2 regions of the Streptomyces sp. AMJ-169 genome follow, and region 1 is predicted to be linked to the other one. Evidence: predicted binding sites of a transcription regulator. Region 1 holds the regulator's gene; the other holds the start of a gene.

The links. The regulator HspR, encoded in region 1, represses chaperone genes until heat shock. The targets are predictions, from matches to a motif close to TTGAGNNNNNNNNNCTCAA.
Region 2: lon (endopeptidase La) is a predicted target of HspR. The motif match lies at 4,931-4,949, and genes of this name have one in related genera.

Annotation. Positions count from the first base shown of each region.
Region 1 is NZ_JBVLTJ010000002.1:330,839-339,223, reverse strand. Features, by position in the region: gene ACYUD3_RS06080 (MraY family glycosyltransferase) at 1-865, shown strand, start outside; gene dnaK (molecular chaperone DnaK) at 961-2,802, shown strand; gene grpE (nucleotide exchange factor GrpE) at 2,799-3,440, shown strand; gene dnaJ (molecular chaperone DnaJ) at 3,486-4,661, shown strand; gene ACYUD3_RS06060 (heat shock protein transcriptional repressor HspR) at 4,668-5,114, shown strand; gene ACYUD3_RS06055 (sugar ABC transporter substrate-binding protein) at 5,297-6,400, shown strand; gene ACYUD3_RS06050 (helix-turn-helix transcriptional regulator) at 6,803-7,885, shown strand; gene ACYUD3_RS06045 (helix-turn-helix transcriptional regulator) at 7,779-8,385, opposite strand, start outside.
Region 2 is NZ_JBVLTJ010000005.1:49,958-58,342, forward strand. Features, by position in the region: gene ACYUD3_RS13550 (protein phosphatase 2C domain-containing protein) at 1-432, shown strand, start outside; gene ACYUD3_RS13555 (MarR family winged helix-turn-helix transcriptional regulator) at 515-907, opposite strand; gene ACYUD3_RS13560 (methyltransferase domain-containing protein) at 1,160-2,299, opposite strand; gene lon (endopeptidase La) at 2,497-4,908, opposite strand; gene ACYUD3_RS13570 (DUF5954 family protein) at 5,185-6,282, shown strand; gene ACYUD3_RS13575 (rhomboid-like protein) at 6,287-7,069, opposite strand; gene ACYUD3_RS13580 (spermidine synthase family protein) at 7,268-7,960, shown strand; gene ACYUD3_RS13585 (response regulator transcription factor) at 8,082-8,385, shown strand, end outside.

The DNA.
Region 1 (8,385 bases):
CAAGACCCGCCTCCTGGTCCTCGGTACGGCCCTGGCGGCGCTCGCCGTCGTCCCGTACGGCGAACTCGGCGTCCTGGGGGGCCTGCTCTGCGCCGGATGGGTCACCTTCGTCGCCCTCGCCTTCCGTTCGCTGGACCACGCGGACGGGGTCGCCGGGACCGTCGGCGTGGTCACCGCCTTCGGGGTGGGCGCCTGCGCCGCCGCCGAGGTCATGGACGGTCCCGCCGTCCTGCTGAGCGTCCTGGCCGCCGCGCTGACCGGGTTCCTGATGCACAACTGGCCGCACGCGCGCGTGGGGCTCGGCGCGGGCGGCTCCCTGTTCACCGGGTTCCTGCTGGCCTCGGCGGCCGTCGTCGCCCATGAGGGGCATGAACCGGCCCTCCGCGCGGGTGTGCTGACCGCCCTGACGGCCGTCGCCGGGGTGGACGTCCTCCTGGTCGCCGCCTCCCGCCGGATCGCCGGGCGGGCGCTGCTGCGGACCTCCCCTGACCACCTCGCCCACCGGCTGCGCCGGCTCGGGGTCACCGCCCAGGGGGCCGTCGTCCTCCTGGGGGCCGCCGCTTTCGGCAGCGTCATGGTCGCCGTCCTCGCGCACGCGGGATGGGCGGCGGCCTCCGCGCCCGTGTGGGCCGCCGCCCTGCTGGCCGCCGCGGGGGCCGCGCTGCTGCGCGTGCGCGTGTACGGGGCTGCGGATGCGCACACCCGCAGGTCGCCGGAGACTCGTAGGCGTCCCGCTCCCGGAGGTCGGCCGCGTGCCGTGGGTGCCCCGAAGGCCCCTCAGGTCACCCGGGAGCGGCAGGTGAAACCGCCTCGGCGGCCTGAGTCCTCGCAGGTCAGGGCCGGATTGCGTGTAAGGAACGGATAAGAGTTGAGTCGGTCTGACTCAGCTCTGTTGACTCGGCTGGGCGAGTGATGCATGCTTGAGCCTGTTCCACTCAAGTCAGCTGGAGGAAGATCAAAATGGCACGTGCGGTCGGCATCGACCTGGGCACGACTAACTCCGTCGTCAGCGTTCTTGAAGGCGGCGAGCCCACCGTCATCACCAACGCCGAGGGCGCCAGGACCACGCCGTCCGTCGTCGCCTTCGCGAAGAACGGCGAGGTGCTCGTCGGCGAGGTGGCCAAGCGTCAGGCGGTCACCAACGTGGACCGGACCATCCGGTCCGTGAAGCGTCACATGGGCACCGACTGGAAGATCCAGCTGGACGGGAAGGACTTCAACCCCCAGCAGATCTCCGCCTTCATCCTCCAGAAGCTGAAGCGCGACGCCGAGGCGTACCTGGGCGAGAAGGTCACCGACGCGGTCATCACCGTCCCGGCGTACTTCAACGACTCCGAGCGCCAGGCGACGAAGGAGGCCGGCGAGATCGCGGGCCTGAACGTCCTGCGCATCGTCAACGAGCCGACCGCCGCCGCCCTCGCGTACGGCCTCGACAAGGACGAGCAGGTCATCCTGGTCTTCGACCTCGGTGGCGGCACGTTCGACGTCTCGCTGCTGGAGATCGGCGACGGCGTCGTCGAGGTGAAGGCCACCAACGGTGACAACCACCTCGGTGGTGACGACTGGGACCAGCGCGTCGTCGACTACCTGGTCCAGCAGTTCAAGTCGGGCCACGGCGTGGACCTCGGCAAGGACAAGATGGCCCTCCAGCGGCTGCGCGAGGCCGCCGAGAAGGCGAAGATCGAGCTGTCGTCGTCCTCCGAGACGTCGATCAACCTCCCCTACATCACCGCCTCCGCCGAGGGCCCCCTGCACCTCGACGAGAAGCTGACCCGCGCGCAGTTCCAGCAGCTGACCGCGGACCTGCTGGAGCGCTGCAAGGCGCCGTTCAGCAACGTCATCAAGGACGCCGGCATCGCGCTGAGCGAGATCGACCACGTCGTCCTGGTCGGCGGCTCCACCCGGATGCCGGCCGTCGCCGAGCTCGTCAAGGAGCTGACCGGCGGGCGCGAGGCCAACAAGGGCGTCAACCCCGACGAGGTCGTCGCCATCGGCGCGTCCCTCCAGGCCGGTGTCCTCAAGGGCGAGGTCAAGGACGTCCTGCTGCTCGACGTCACCCCGCTGTCCCTCGGTATCGAGACCAAGGGCGGCATCATGACGAAGCTCATCGAGCGCAACACCACGATCCCGACCAAGCGCTCCGAGATCTTCACCACCGCCGAGGACAACCAGCCCTCCGTGCAGATCCAGGTCTACCAGGGCGAGCGCGAGATCGCGGCGTACAACAAGAAGCTCGGGATGTTCGAGCTGACCGGCCTGCCGCCCGCCCCGCGCGGTGTCCCGCAGATCGAGGTCTCCTTCGACATCGACGCCAACGGCATCATGCACGTGACCGCGAAGGACCTCGGCACGGGCAAGGAGCAGAAGATGACCGTCACCGGCGGCTCCTCGCTGCCGAAGGACGAGGTCGACCGCATGCGCCAGGAGGCCGAGCAGTACGCGGACGAGGACCACAAGCGCCGCGAGGCCGCCGAGGCCCGCAACCAGGGCGAGCAGCTCGTCTACCAGACGGAGAAGTTCCTCAAGGACAACGAGGACAAGGTCCCCGGCGACGTCAAGACCGAGGTCGAGACCTCGATCGCCGAGCTGAAGGAGAAGCTCAAGGGCGACGACACCGCCGAGATCCGCACCGCCACCGAGAAGGTCGCCGCCGTCTCCCAGAAGCTCGGCCAGGCCCTCTACGCGGACGCCCAGGCGGGCGGCGCCGAGGCCGCGGGCGGCGCCCAGCAGGCCAAGGCCGACGACGACGTCGTCGACGCCGAGATCGTCGACGACGAGAAGCCCAAGGGTGGTGCCGCGTGACGGAGGAGACCCCGGGCTTCGACGAGAAGCCTGACGTCCCCTCCGGCGCCGACGACGCCGAGCCGAAGGCCGCCCCCGAGGAAGGGGCGGCCCCGGCCGGGGACGCGAACCAGACCGCCGGTCTGGTGGCAGAGCTGGACCAGGTGCGCACCGCCCTCGGCGAGCGCACCGCCGACCTCCAGCGCCTCCAGGCCGAGTACCAGAACTACCGCCGCCGGGTCGAGCGGGACCGCATCGCGGTCAAGGAGATCGCCATCGCGAACCTCCTGACCGAACTGCTGCCGGTCCTCGACGACATCGGCCGCGCGCGGGAACACGGCGAGCTGCTCGGCGGATTCAAGTCCGTCGCCGAGTCGCTGGAGTCCGTCGCCGCCAAGATGGGTCTGATGCAGTTCGGCAAGGAGGGCGAGCCCTTCGACCCGACGATCCATGAGGCGCTGATGCACTCGTACGCGCCGGACGTCACAGAGACGACGTGCGTGGCGATTCTCCAGCCCGGGTATCGGATCGGCGAACGCACCATCCGCCCCGCGCGGGTGGCCGTCGCCGAACCGCAGCCCGGCGCACAGACCGTCAAGGCCGAAGAGGCCGAGGCGGAAGGCGAAGAGAAGAAGGACAACGGCCCTGAGGAGGGCTGACGTCGACACTGAACGAAGCACCGGGAAGGGGGCGCGTCGAGGCCGATGAGCACCAAGGACTTCATCGAGAAGGACTTCTACAAGGTCCTCGGCGTCCCCAAGGACGCCACCGAGGCCGAGATCAAGAAGGCGTACCGCAAACTCGCCCGCGAGTTCCACCCGGACGCCAACAAGGGCAACGCCAAGGCGGAGGAGCGCTTCAAGGAGATCTCCGAGGCGAACGACGTCCTCGGTGACCCCAAGAAGCGCAAGGAGTACGACGACGCCCGCGCGCTGTTCGCCGGGGGTTACCGCCCCGGCGGCCCCGGCGCGGGCGGCGGCTCCTTCAACTTCGACCTCGGCGACCTCTTCGGCGGCGGCGCCCAGGGCGGTGGCAACGGCGGCTTCGGCGGCGGTATCGGGGACGTCTTCGGCGGCCTCTTCAACCGCGGCGGAGCCGGCGCCGGGCGCACCCAGCCCCGGCGCGGCCAGGACATCGACACCGAGGTGACGCTCAGCTTCACCGAGGCGATCGAGGGGGCCACCGTCCCGCTGCGGATGACCTCCCAGGCCGCCTGCAAGACCTGCTCCGGCACCGGCGACAAGAACGGCACCCCGCGTGTGTGCCCGACCTGCGTCGGCACCGGCCAGGTCGCGCGCGGCTCGGGCGGCGGCTTCTCGCTCACCGACCCCTGCCCCGACTGCAAGGGCCGCGGCCTCATCGCCGAACAGCCCTGCGAGGACTGCCACGGCAGCGGCCGGGCCAAGTCCTCGCGCACGATGCAGGTCCGTATCCCCGCCGGGGTGACGGACGGTCAGCGCATCAGGCTGCGCGGCAAGGGCGGCCCGGGCGAGCGGGGCGGTCCGGCCGGCGACCTCTACGTCGTCGTCCACGTCGGAAGTCACCCCGTCTTCGGGCGCAAGGACGACAATCTGACGGTGACCGTGCCGGTGACGTTCGTGGAGGCCGCGCTCGGCGGGGAGATCAAGGTGCCCACGCTGGGCGGGCCCTCGCTCACGCTGAAGCTGCCCCCGGGGACGCCCAACGGGCGTACGATGCGCGCGCGTGGCAAGGGCGCGGTCCGCAAGGACGGCACTCGCGGGGACCTGCTGGTCACCGTCGAGGTGAGTGTCCCGGCGGACGTGACGGGGAAGGCTCGTGACGCGCTGGAGGCGTATCGCGAGGCGACCGCGGGCGACGACCCGCGGGCGGAGCTGTTCGAGGCCGCGAAGGGAGCATGATCAGAGATGGACGGCCGGCGGCGCAACCCGTACGAACTGACCGAGGAGACCCCGGTCTACGTCATCTCGGTGGCGGCCCAGCTCTCCGGACTGCACCCGCAGACCCTGCGGCAGTACGACCGCCTGGGCCTGGTCTCTCCCGACCGCACGGCCGGGCGCGGCCGGCGCTACTCGGCCCGCGACATCGAACTGCTGCGCAACGTCCAGCAGTTGTCGCAGGACGAGGGCATCAACCTCGCCGGGATCAAACGCATCATCGAGCTGGAGAACCAGGTCGCCGCCCTCCAGTCGAGGGTCGCCGAACTGGAGTCCGCGCTCGACGGCGCGGCCTCGGCGATGCAGCAGCGCGAGGCGGCCGTGCACGCCTCCTACCGGCGTGACCTGGTCCCGTACCAGGAGGTCCAGCAGACCAGCGCGCTGGTGGTGTGGCGGCCGAAGAAACCGCGCGACTGACCCGCCGGATCGAGCAACACCCTTGGGCGGCCCGGAGTTTCACCGACTCCGGGCCGTCGCCCTTGTCCGCGCGCGGTGTGATGTTGCCATCTCGTTAAGTGATTCCGCTTGACTGGGCGGACGCCGGACGCGTTGTCTTTTGGAACATCTGCGCCCCGAACGTAACCCGAAGTGAGCACCCGATGCGTCGTATCGCCCTAGCCGTGGTCGCCTCCACGATGACCCTCTCGCTCGCCGGCTGCGGCATGCTGAACGCGACGGGGGACGCCGCCGACGCGAGCCCGACGAAGGGTGACGACATCTCGGTCGGCGTGCTCTTCCCGGAGGACACCAACACCCGTTACGAGCAGTTCGACTACCCGTTCTTCAAGGCGAAGGTCGCGGAACTGACGAGCGACAAGGCCAAGATGGAGTACCAGAACGCGAAGTCGGACGCGGCCACGCAGATCAAGCAGATGGAGAAGATGATCGGCGACAAGGTCGACCTGATCGTCCTCGACGCGGTCGACGCCAAGGGCATCGCCGCCACCGTCCAGAAGGCCAAGGACGCCGGCATCCCGGTCATCGCCTACGACCGGCTCGCCGAGGGCCCGATCGACGCGTACGTCTCCTTCGACAACGAACTCGTCGGCCAGGTCCAGGGCCGCACCCTCGTCGAGGCCATCGGCTCGGCCAGCACCGCCGACAAGGTCGTCATGATCAACGGCTCGCCGACCGACCCCAACGCGGCCCAGTTCAAGGCCGGCGCGCAGGGCGAACTCGAGGGCCGGGTCACCGTCTCCGCCTCCTACGACACCGACGGCTGGAGCCCGAGCCTCGCGCAGTCGGAGATGGCGCAGGCCATCCAGAAGATCGGCAAGAACAACATCGCGGGCGTCTACTCCGCGAACGACGCGATGGCCGGGGGCGCGCTGAAGGCGCTGGAGGCGGCCGGGGTGAGCGACCTGCCGCCGATCACCGGGCAGGACGCCGAACTCCCCGCGATCCAGCGCATCCTGAGCGGCGAGCAGTTCATGACGGTCTACAAGCCCTACCCGGAGATGGCCGAGGCCGCCGCCGAGATGGTCGTCGCCAAGGTGCAGGGCAAGGACATCAAGTTCGACTCGCTCACCCGCGACCGCGTCGACAGCCCGACGAACAAGAAGATCCCGGCGCAGCTCGTGACCGTCGTCGCGGTGACCAAGAGCAACATCAAGAGCACGGTGGTCGCCGACGGGATCTACAAGGTGTCGCAGATCTGCACGGAGAAGTTCGCTTCGGCCTGTTCGGCGGTGGGGCTCAAGTAAGCCTGGGGGCGCCGCGCGCCGCGTGCGGGGCGTGCCGAGTGCGGGGCGTGTTGAGTCGTACATCTTGGGGCCGCCCCCGTGGCGCGTCCCCAAGATGTACTTCTCCAGGTCTCCCCCGTGCAGACCTCCCCCGGTTTTCCGTCCCGGGCGGGCGCGCGGGTCGGCCGGACGGGGAGTGTCCGGCCGGGTGCGCGGCGCCCCGGACGTGGTTCCACCATGCCCTGGGCGGGTACGGTCCACCACCGTCAGCTTGTTGCGGTGGGAGGGGCGGAGGAGGGGCGAAACCGCCTCCAAACAGGGCGAGTCGGGGCGGGCGGTCCGGGGCTCCGTGTTGCGGAGCCGGTCCGCGGCCACGCATAGTTGCGCTGCGGAAGACAGCAAACAGCCGGGGTGGGATGGACGATGGCCGGGCGCGGGGCGCAGCAGCATCCTCATGGTGCCGACCGACTGTGCGAGGCCGGTGACCGCGTCTACTCCCGCGCCGTACGCCGCGGCAGGGTCCCCCGCGCGGACGCCGAACCGGCCCCCTGCCTCCTCGAACTCGCCCTCCTGCACCCCGACCCCGACGACATGGACTGGCTCGTCCCCACCGCCCCGCAGGAGGTCATGACCCGGCTGCTGCGCGGGCTGTACGACGAGGTCTGCGCGAGCCGCAGCCGGATGGGCTCCGCCGTCGCCGCCTTCGAGTGGTACGCCGGGCTCGGCGGGGCGGCGCCGTTCGGCGAGGGCACCGCGCTGCGGGTGCTGGACGGGCCCTCCCGGATCCAGGCGGCGCTGGACGAGGCGACCGAGGCGTGCACCGTCGAGGCGCTGACCATCCAGCCCGGCGGGATCCGCCGTGAGCACGAGCTGACGGAGGGGCTGCACCGGGCGATGGCCCTGCGGGGGCGGGGCGTGCGGATGCGCGACCTCTACAACCACGTCGCCCGGCACGGCCAGGGGCTGCTGAACTACCTGGACCTGATGGGGGACGCGGTCGAGGCGCGGACCCTCGACGAGGTCACCGACCGGCTCATGGTCTTCGACCGCGCCGTCGCCTTCATCCCCGCCAACCCCGACCGCACGATGGCCCTCGAACTGCGGCATCCCGCGCTGATCGCCTACCTCGTCACGGTCTTCGACCGGCTGTGGCGGCTGGCGGTGCCCTTGACCGCGCCCATTCCGGCGCCCGCGATCGAGGGGATCTCGCACCGGGAGCAGTCCATCGCCGCGCTGCTGGCGGAGGGGCATCAGGACGCGGTGATCGCGGAGCGGCTGGGGATCAGCGTGCGGACGTGCCGGGCGCACATCGCCCGGCTGTCGGAGACGCTGGGGGCGGCCAGCCGTACGCAGTTGGGGGTGCGGATCGCTCAAGTCGGCCTGGTCGGGGGCGTGGTGGTCACTCTCCCCGGTCCCGCTCCCGGTCCCGTCCCCGCGTCCGCCCCCGCTCCGCGCTCCGCGGGTCTGCCTCGGGTTCCTGGTCGAGGATTCCCGAACGGCCGATGAGATAGCCGAGTTGGGCCCTGCTGTCGCTGCCGAGGGTGGCGGCGAGTTTGGCGATGTGCTCGCGGGCGGTGCGGACGTTGAGGCCCAGGCGGTCGGCGATGGTGGCGTCCTGGTGGCCTTCTATGAGGAGGGCGGCTATGGCTTGTTGGCGGGGGGTGATGCCGTTGAGGGCGGACGGCTGCTTGGCCGGCTCGGGATACATGGGCGTCGCCAGCCGCCACAGCCGGTCGAAGGTGGTGGCGAAGTGCTTGACGATGGCGGGATGCCGTATCTCCAGGGCGAGTTGCCCGTCCTCGCCGGCGGGTATGAAGGCGACTTCGCGGTCGACGACGATGAGCCGGTCGGTGACCTCGTCGAGGGTGCGGCACTCCACCTGGCCGTTCAGCTGCTCGATGTAGGCCAGGATGTACGGCGAATGCCGCTGGGTGTGCTGGTAGATCGTACGGAGCCGGCCGCCCCGGTCGAGCAGGGCCTGGTCCCGGTGGAGCGCGTGCGTACGG
Region 2 (8,385 bases), on a different contig from region 1:
GTCCTCTCCGACGCGGCGCTCCTCCTTGAGTCCCCGTCAGGTTCGGTCACCCCCGTCCTCGACGACCGACTGGCCTTGCTGCCAAGGGAGTTGCTCGCGTCGGCGAAGATCGCGGACAGCCGGGCGCGCAACAAGGAGGGCGGCTTCTTCACGGCCGCCGCCGATCCGTCGGTGGCGTCGCGCGCGGTGACGGGCCGCTGTCCAAGGGCCTCGGTACGGGCGCTGCTGGCCCTGACCGACGGGGCGAGCCGGTGGACGGAGAAGTTCCACGAGGGGGGCTGGGCGGACCTGTTCGGGTACGCGCGCAAGGAGGGGGCGCGGGGACTGGTGGACCGGGTACGGGAGTTGGAGGGGGCGGATGAGGTGGAGCGGGTGTTCCTGGGGCGGAGCAAGACGCATGACGACGCGACGGCGGTGTGGGTGGAGCCGTGAGGGGAGCTGGGGGCGGCGGGGCAACTCGGTTCGGGCTGGGGCCGCTTCGGCAGAGTCGGCGTGAACTCGGCTCCGCCCCCGGTCACCTCTCCATGACATGGTTCAACTCGCCGAGCAGCCGGGCCAGTTCGGCGACCTCCGCCCGCTCCCAATGGGCGAGCTGGCTGACGTACCGCGCCCGGCGGGCCTCTCTCACCCGGCTGACGCGGCTGCGGCCCTCCTCGGTGAGGTCGACGAGCCAGGCCCGGCCGTCGGCGGGGTCGGGCTCGCGGAAGACGAGGCCCAGCTCTTCGAGGGCGCGCAGCTGGCGGGACATGGTGGCCTTGCCGACGCCGATGTAGGCGGCGAGTTCGGTGGCCCGCCGCTTCCCCGACTCCTCCAGCCGCACGAGCAGCCCATAGGCGGCGGGCTCCAGATCCGGGTGCACCTCACGGGCCATCTCCCCCTGATTGGCCCGCGCCCGCCGCAGCAGCATGGTCAGCTCCCGCTCCAGCGACAGAAACTCCCGGTCCGCCCCCGGCACATCCCCACTACCGCTCCCGTGCACCGCACCACTCCGTATCCACTAGCGCCCGATTGGTTCAGGCCATCCCATCACCGCAGCTCGGACAGTATTTCGCAGCGGGGAGAAGAGGGAGAGGAGCGGGGGCCGAAGACTCGGACACGGGGACGGGGACGCCCGCGTCCCCAGGCGTCCCCGTCGCACCGACTGCGGCCGGTCCCGGTGTCAGGTGAACGGCAGCACGTCCGCGGGGCGGTCGAGCCAGGGGCGGGTCGTTCCGTCCGGGCCGACGGTGAGCCCGAACCGGTCGACACCGGGTCCGCCGCGCTCCGCCCACCACACCAGGGCCCGCTCGACCTCGTCCCACAGCCGGCGCGGTCCGCACTGATACACCGTGGCCTGCGCCTCACCGGCGCGGAACTCGACGGCGGCCCACGACAGGCTCGTGAGGTCGAAGAACCACGCCTTCGCGGACCCGGCCGCACCGCTCTCGTTGACGACATGGGCGCAGTCGGGCACGCAGAGTCCCGCGACGAACCGGGCGGGTTCGTAACGGCCGCCGAGGTCCTTCAGGGCGAGCCGGGTCCGGGAGACGTCGGCGTCTCCGGGGAAGGCGGGGACGTGCGCGCGGAAGCGGTCCCAGTCGAGCCGCTGGGAGCGCAGTTTCATGAACTCGACCATGCGCAGGAACGGCCCCGACGCGCTTCCGTCCGCCGCGACGGTCAGCCGGACCAGCGCGTCCTGGTCGCTGTAGTGGGTGCCCCACGGAGCGAGGACGACGCCGCCCGGCCGGGTCTGCTCCAGCCAGCACGGCGGAACGGCCCGCACGCCCGCCGTGGCGATCACCCGGTCGTAGGGCGCCCCGGCCGGCCAGCCGTCCCCGCCGTCGCCCCGGACCACCTCGGGGGTGAACCCGGCCTGCTTCAAGGCGCTTCGGGCCCGTTCCGCGACGGCGGGGTCGATCTCGACGCTGACCACGCCGGGGCCGCCCAGCCGGTGCGTCAGCAGGGCGGCGTTCCAGCCGGTGCCGGTCCCGACCTCCAGCACGCGCATGCCGTCGCCGACGTCCAGATCGCGGAGCATCGAGGCGACGACGTACGGCATGCTCGCGGAACTGGTCGGCACGGTGCCGGGCTCGGGGCCGGTGTGCTGTCCGTCGTCCCATTGCGTGACGACCGGTACGTCCGCGTACGCGGCGCGCTCCCACGCCTCGGGGTCGTCGCCGCGCCGGACGGGGACGCTGCGCCCGGTGGCCATGTCATAGGCCCAGAACAGCTCCGGCAGGAACAACGCCCGCGGAACGTCCGCGAACGCACCGGCCCACTCGGGCGTGAGGGCTCCGATCTCACGGAGAGACCGCACCAGCTCATCACCGGCACAGCCTCCCCGCTCGGGGGTGAACGTCACTTGCGGTGCTTCCCGTCCTCATGAGCGGCCCGTTCCTCGCCGGCCCCTCACCTTTCACGACACCTGCGGTGCTACCCGCCGGAGCCGGGCGGCAAGACGGCGGGACGTGCCGCGAAGGAGCAGTCCCGTTCCTTCGCGCCGCCCGCGCGCGCCCCTCACGCCGCCACCGAAACCCCCGCCCCCCTGCTCGCCGGCGCCAGCGCCAGTTCCAGGACCTGGCGGACGTCCGTCACCGCGTGGACGTCCAGCTTGGACAACACCTCTGTCGGGACGTCGTCCAGGTCTGCCTCGTTGCGCTTCGGGATGATGACCGTTTTTACTCCTGCCCTGTGGGCCGCCAACAGCTTCTGCTTGACGCCGCCGATCGGGAGGACCCGGCCCGTCAGGGACACCTCGCCGGTCATCGCCACGTCCGTGCGGACCAGGCGGCCGGAGAGCAGGGACGCCAGGGCCGTCGTCATCGTCACGCCCGCGCTCGGTCCGTCCTTGGGCACCGCGCCCGCCGGGAAGTGGATGTGGACCCCGCGGTCCTTCAAGTCCCCCACCGGCAGCTCCAGTTCGGCGCCATGGCTGCGCAGGAAGCTCAGCGCGATCTGCGCGGACTCCTTCATCACGTCACCCAGCTGACCGGTGAGCGTCAGCCCCGCCGCGCCCGTCTCCGGATCGGCGAGGGACGCCTCGACGAACAGGACGTCACCGCCGGCGCCGGTCACCGCGAGCCCGGTCGCCACCCCGGGGACGGCCGTGCGCCGCTCCGCCGGGTCCTGGGCGGACTCGGGGACGTGGTGCGGACGCCCGATGAGGCCCCGCAGATCGGCGTCCGTGACGGTGAACGGCAGCTCCCGCGCGCCCAGTTCGTGCTGGGCCGCGACCTTGCGCAGCAGCCGCGCGAGGGACCGCTCCAGCGTGCGCACCCCGGCCTCCCGGGTGTACTCCCCGGCGAGCTTGCGCAGCGCGCCCTCCTCGAGGACGACCTCCTCCTTGTCCAGCCCCGCCCGCTCCAGCTGGCGCGGCAGGAGGTGGTCGCGGGCGATGACGACCTTCTCGTCCTCGGTGTACCCGTCGAGCCGGACCAGCTCCATCCGGTCGAGCAGCGCCTCGGGGATGGCCTCCAGGACGTTGGCCGTGGCGAGGAACACCACGTCGGACAGGTCGAGTTCGACCTCCAGGTAGTGGTCGCGGAAGGTGTGGTTCTGGGCCGGGTCGAGCACTTCGAGGAGGGCGGCGGCCGGGTCGCCCCGGAAGTCGGAGCCGACCTTGTCGATCTCGTCGAGCAGGACGACCGGGTTCATCGAACCGGCCTCCTTGACGGCCCGCACGATCCGCCCGGGCAGCGCGCCGACGTACGTCCGCCGGTGCCCCCGGATCTCGGCCTCGTCCCGGACGCCGCCGAGGGCGACGCGGACGAACTTGCGGCCCATCGCGTGGGCGACGGACTCCCCGAGGGAGGTCTTGCCGACCCCGGGCGGTCCGACCAGCGCGAGCACCGCGCCCCCGCGCCGCCCGCCGATGACTCCGAGCCCCCGGTCCGCGCGCCGCTTGCGGACGGCCAGGTATTCGGTGATGCGCTCCTTCACGTCCTCGAGGCCCGCGTGCTCGGCGTCGAGGACGGACTTGGCGCCCTGGATGTCGTACGCGTCCTCCGTGCGGGAGTTCCAGGGGAGTTCCAGGACCGTGTCCAGCCAGGTCCTGATCCAGGAGCCCTCCGGGGACTGGTCGCTGGAGCGTTCCAGTTTGTCGACCTCCTTGAGGGCCGCCTCGCGGACCTTCTCCGGGAGGTCGGCGGCCTCCACGCGCGCGCGGTAGTCGTCGGACTCCTCCGCGTCGGCGCTCTCCCCGTTCAGCTCGCGCAGCTCCTTGCGGACCGCGTCCAGCTGGCGGCGGAGCAGGAACTCCCGCTGCTGCTTGTCGACGCCCTCCTGGACGTCCTTGGCGATGGTCTCGGCGACGTCCTGTTCCGCGAGGTGGTCGCGCAGCTGCTGCGTGGCGAGCCTCAGCCGGGCCACCGGGTCGGTGGTCTCCAGGAGTTCGATCTTCTGGTCAAGGGTGAGGAACGGCGAGTAGCCGGAGTTGTCGGCGAGCGCGGAGACGTCGTCGATGGCCTGGACGCGGTCCACGACCTGCCAGGCGCCCCGCTTGCGCAGCCACGCGGTGGCCAGCGCCTTGTACTCCTTGACCAGTTCGCCGACGTGCCCCGGCACCGGCTCGGGCAGGCTCTCGTCGAGCTGGGCGCCCTCCACCCACAGCGCGGCGCCCGGACCGGTCGTCCCCGCCCCGATCTTCACCCGGGCCCGGCCCCGGATCAGCGCCCCGGGGTCCCCGTCGGCGAGCCGGCCGACCTGTTCCACGGTCCCGAGCACGCCCGTCCCCGCGTAGTTCCCGTCCACCCGGGGCACCAGCAGCACCCTGGGCTTGCCCGGCTCACTGCGCGCGGCGGCCTGCGCGGCCTCCACGGCGGCGCGTACGTCCGCGTCGTTCAGATCCAGCGGAACGACCATGCCGGGCAGCACGACCTCGCCGTCGAGCGGCAGCACCGGCAGCGTGAGCGTTGATGACGACAAAGCCATGATCTCCCCTTCGGCAGTCAAGTTGAGCTTTACCGACTCAATGCATATGAGCCCCCGAATGTTCCCGGTCCGGTGTTCGCCGTGAGCGATCACCGCCGCAGCCCCCAGCGACACCCCGCGCAACCCCCGCCGGCACCCCGCACACCCCCACCGACAAACAGGACGCCCGGCACGGAAAATCCCGTGCCTCCGCCGCGCCACCACCCCCGCGCGCCCGCCGCCGCCACTTTCCCCGTTCCGCCCAAACCGCCCCCGCACCCCCACCACAATGCGCACATGACTGATGACTGGAAGCAACATCTGAACGCGCTCCACGCCGATCTGGTGCGCCGCGACGACCCGGTGGCCTGGGTGATGGAGGCGGACGCCGTGGAGGCGTCCCGGCGCTATCCGCGGATAGCGCTGCGCGGTCCGGTGTTCGGGGTCGCCGCGTACGACACCCGCCAGGACGGCGCGCGCTGGCGGGTGCTGCTGCCGTTCACCGACGGGATGCCGCAGCAGTCACGGGACGGACTCAACTCGCATCTGTGGTTCACCGCGAAGGACACCGCCCAGGACACCGGGACGCGCGGCGAGCTGCTGGCCGCCGTCGCCGTCCTGGAGCGCGAGCCCGCCGACGAGGTCACCGCGTGCGGGGTGCGCTACCGGGTCGTGCGCGGCGACGAGTTCGCGCGCTCCGGCGAGTTCGGCCTGGAGCCGCCCCGCCCCACCGACCCCGAGCCCGCCGAACAGCTCTGGGAGGGCCGCGAGTCGTCGGCCCTGGACATCGGCCACACCCTGGACCCGGCCGCCGACGACGGCCCCATGGCCGGGGCGCTGCGCCTGGGCCTGCGCGACTTCTCGTACACGGACTCCCGGTTCCCGCCCGCCGCCCGCCGCGACTCCCAGACGGCCGTCGGCACGCACCCGGAGATCGTGCGGCTCCCGGTCGGCTTCGCGGTCGTCGAGCGGGACAGCTCCGGCTGGTGCCCCCGCAGCGGCCCCAAGGCGACCCCGCACGAGGCCCGCCGCCGGCTGTACATGGCCATGACCTACGACTGGCCCCTGCTGAAGAAGTGGCCCGAGGAGAAAGTGGCCCTCTACGCGCGCGTGGCCGAGGAGTTCCGCGCCGCCGGCCGCGCGGACGAGGCCCGCGTCGACGGCCGCCACTTCCGTATCTGCCGCATCGAACGCATCGTCCGCATGGGCCCCGACGGCCCCGAACCACCCCGCCCCTCCGACCAGGACGAGTACGGGCCGATGAAGATGCACCCGACGATGCTGGCGGACGGGACGATCGTGTACGAGGACGACGATGACGCCGCCGAGGAAGAGGCGGCAGAGGGCGACGCCTGCGCCGACGCGGACCGGGGCACCGGCGCCGGCCCGGACTGACCGGCTAGACGGCCGCTACAGCCCTCGTACCCGCCCGCTCCTTCTTCCAGCTCCGTACCCGGGGCCACAGCGCGACCCCGATGGCCAGGGCGATCAGGTGCCCCCAGTTGCTCAGGGGGTCGGTCAGTTCGGCCAGGTCCTGGAGGAGTTCCGCGGTGAACAGGAACAGGATCGGCAGGCCCAGCCAGGGGCGCAGCAGGCCGGTGAGGGCGCCGATGCTCGCGGCGACGCCGAAGCTGATGCCGTAGTCGTAACGGTGCAGGGAGGACTCGGGGAGGTGGCCGACCAGGACGGCGAGGCCCACGGGGATCTCGGTGGCCAGGGTCGCCAGGACGTGCCCGGCGGCGAAGACGAGCGCCGTGCGCACGCCCCCCACGCGCCGCTCCAGGGCGGTGAGCACGAGGACGAACACCACGGTGAACGGCGAGGACAGCCCGCCCGCGACCCACAGGGCGCTCGCGCCGAGCACCAGCGCCGGTTCGCGCAGCAGGTGCCAGACGTCCGTGGAGGACGCCTGGAGCAGCCAGTCGACCCAGGAGTCGTCGACGTTCATGGCCACCCATGAGGTGACGGCGAGGACGACGGCGTACCAGAACGTGAACGGTGTCCCCTTGGGCGACGGCAGCAGCCGCCAGAACGCTCTGGAGGGGACCGGGAGGGGTACGAGCACCTCGGCGGGCGCCGCGGCGGCGGGCGCCGGGAGTGAGGGGACCCGCTGTGCCGGGACGCCGTCGAGCAGACCCAGGTCCGCGGGGGCGACCGCGTCGGCCGTACCGTTCCGTTCCACCGTGAGGCGCTCCTTCCTTCTCCTACAGAGTTCGCGCCCCACCTGTCCGCTGTCTGTGACCGACACCACGTCCGGCCGTATTCTCAGCAACCTCTCAAGCTGCCCTCACGTCCTGCCAAGGTACGCACAGGAGTTCAGGCCGCGCCCGGCGACGGAAATTCCCCTTCCCCGGCGCCCGCCCGGTGCCAGGATGGGCCGATGGCCACCCCGTACGACCCCCTCGCGCGCGACCTCCCCGAAGTCCTCGACCGCCGTGAAGGCCCGTACGGCGAAGTGGTGTTGAGACGGCACGGCCCGCTCCTTCAGATCATCGCCAACGGCTGCTTCCTGATGGACACCTCCGACGGCCGCTCCGAGCGCCTCCTGGTCGACGCCGCGCTGGACGCCCTGGACGGCCGGCCGCGCCCTTCCGTCCTCATCGGCGGCCTGGGCGTCGGATTCTCGCTCGCACACGCCGCCGCCGACCCGCGCTGGGGACGGATCACGGTCGTCGAGCGGGAGCGGGCGGTCGTCGACTGGCACCGGGAGGGCCCGCTGTCCGCCGTGACGCGGGAGGCCCTGGCCGATCCCCGGACCACGATCGCGGTGGCGGATCTGCTGGATTTCCTCGATGAGACATCGGACACGTTCGACGCGCTCTGCCTCGACATCGACAACGGGCCCGGCTGGACCGTCACGGAGGGCAACGGCGGGCTGTACGGCCCGGCCGGACTCGCAGGCTGCGCACGGGTGTTGGGGCCGGGCGGGGTGCTCGCCGTATGGTCCGCGAAGCCCTCGCCCGCTTTCGAGCGAACCCTGAGTAATGCCGGGTTCCAGGCGGTGCGTACCGAAGAGGTGCCGGTTGCCCGAGGCGTTCCCGACGTGGTGCATCTCGCCGTCCGGCCTGGATAGCAAAGCCGTGGTGACTCCCCGTACTCTGCTCCCCTGGCGCCGATCATTCTCGCGCCGACCGCAGTCATGCGCAGACATGGGATCACCCCACTGATTCCGGACAGCACCTCAGGGGCGGGCGATGGAGCAGACACACACCTCGCAAGGCGGCACCACGACGGCGACCCCGGGCGCGCAGCGCCGCGTCCTGGTCGTCGAGGACGACCCGACGATCGTCGACGCCATCGCGGCCCGCCTGCGCGCAGAAGGATTCCTCGTGCAAACGGCCGGTGACGGCCCGGCCGCGGTCGACACGGCCGAGGCGTGGCAGCCGGACCTGCTGATCCTCGACATCATGCTGCCGGGCTTCGACGGTCTGGAGGTCTGCCGCCGGGTGCAGGCCGCGCGGCCGGTGCCGGTGCTGATGCTCACCGCACGCGACGACG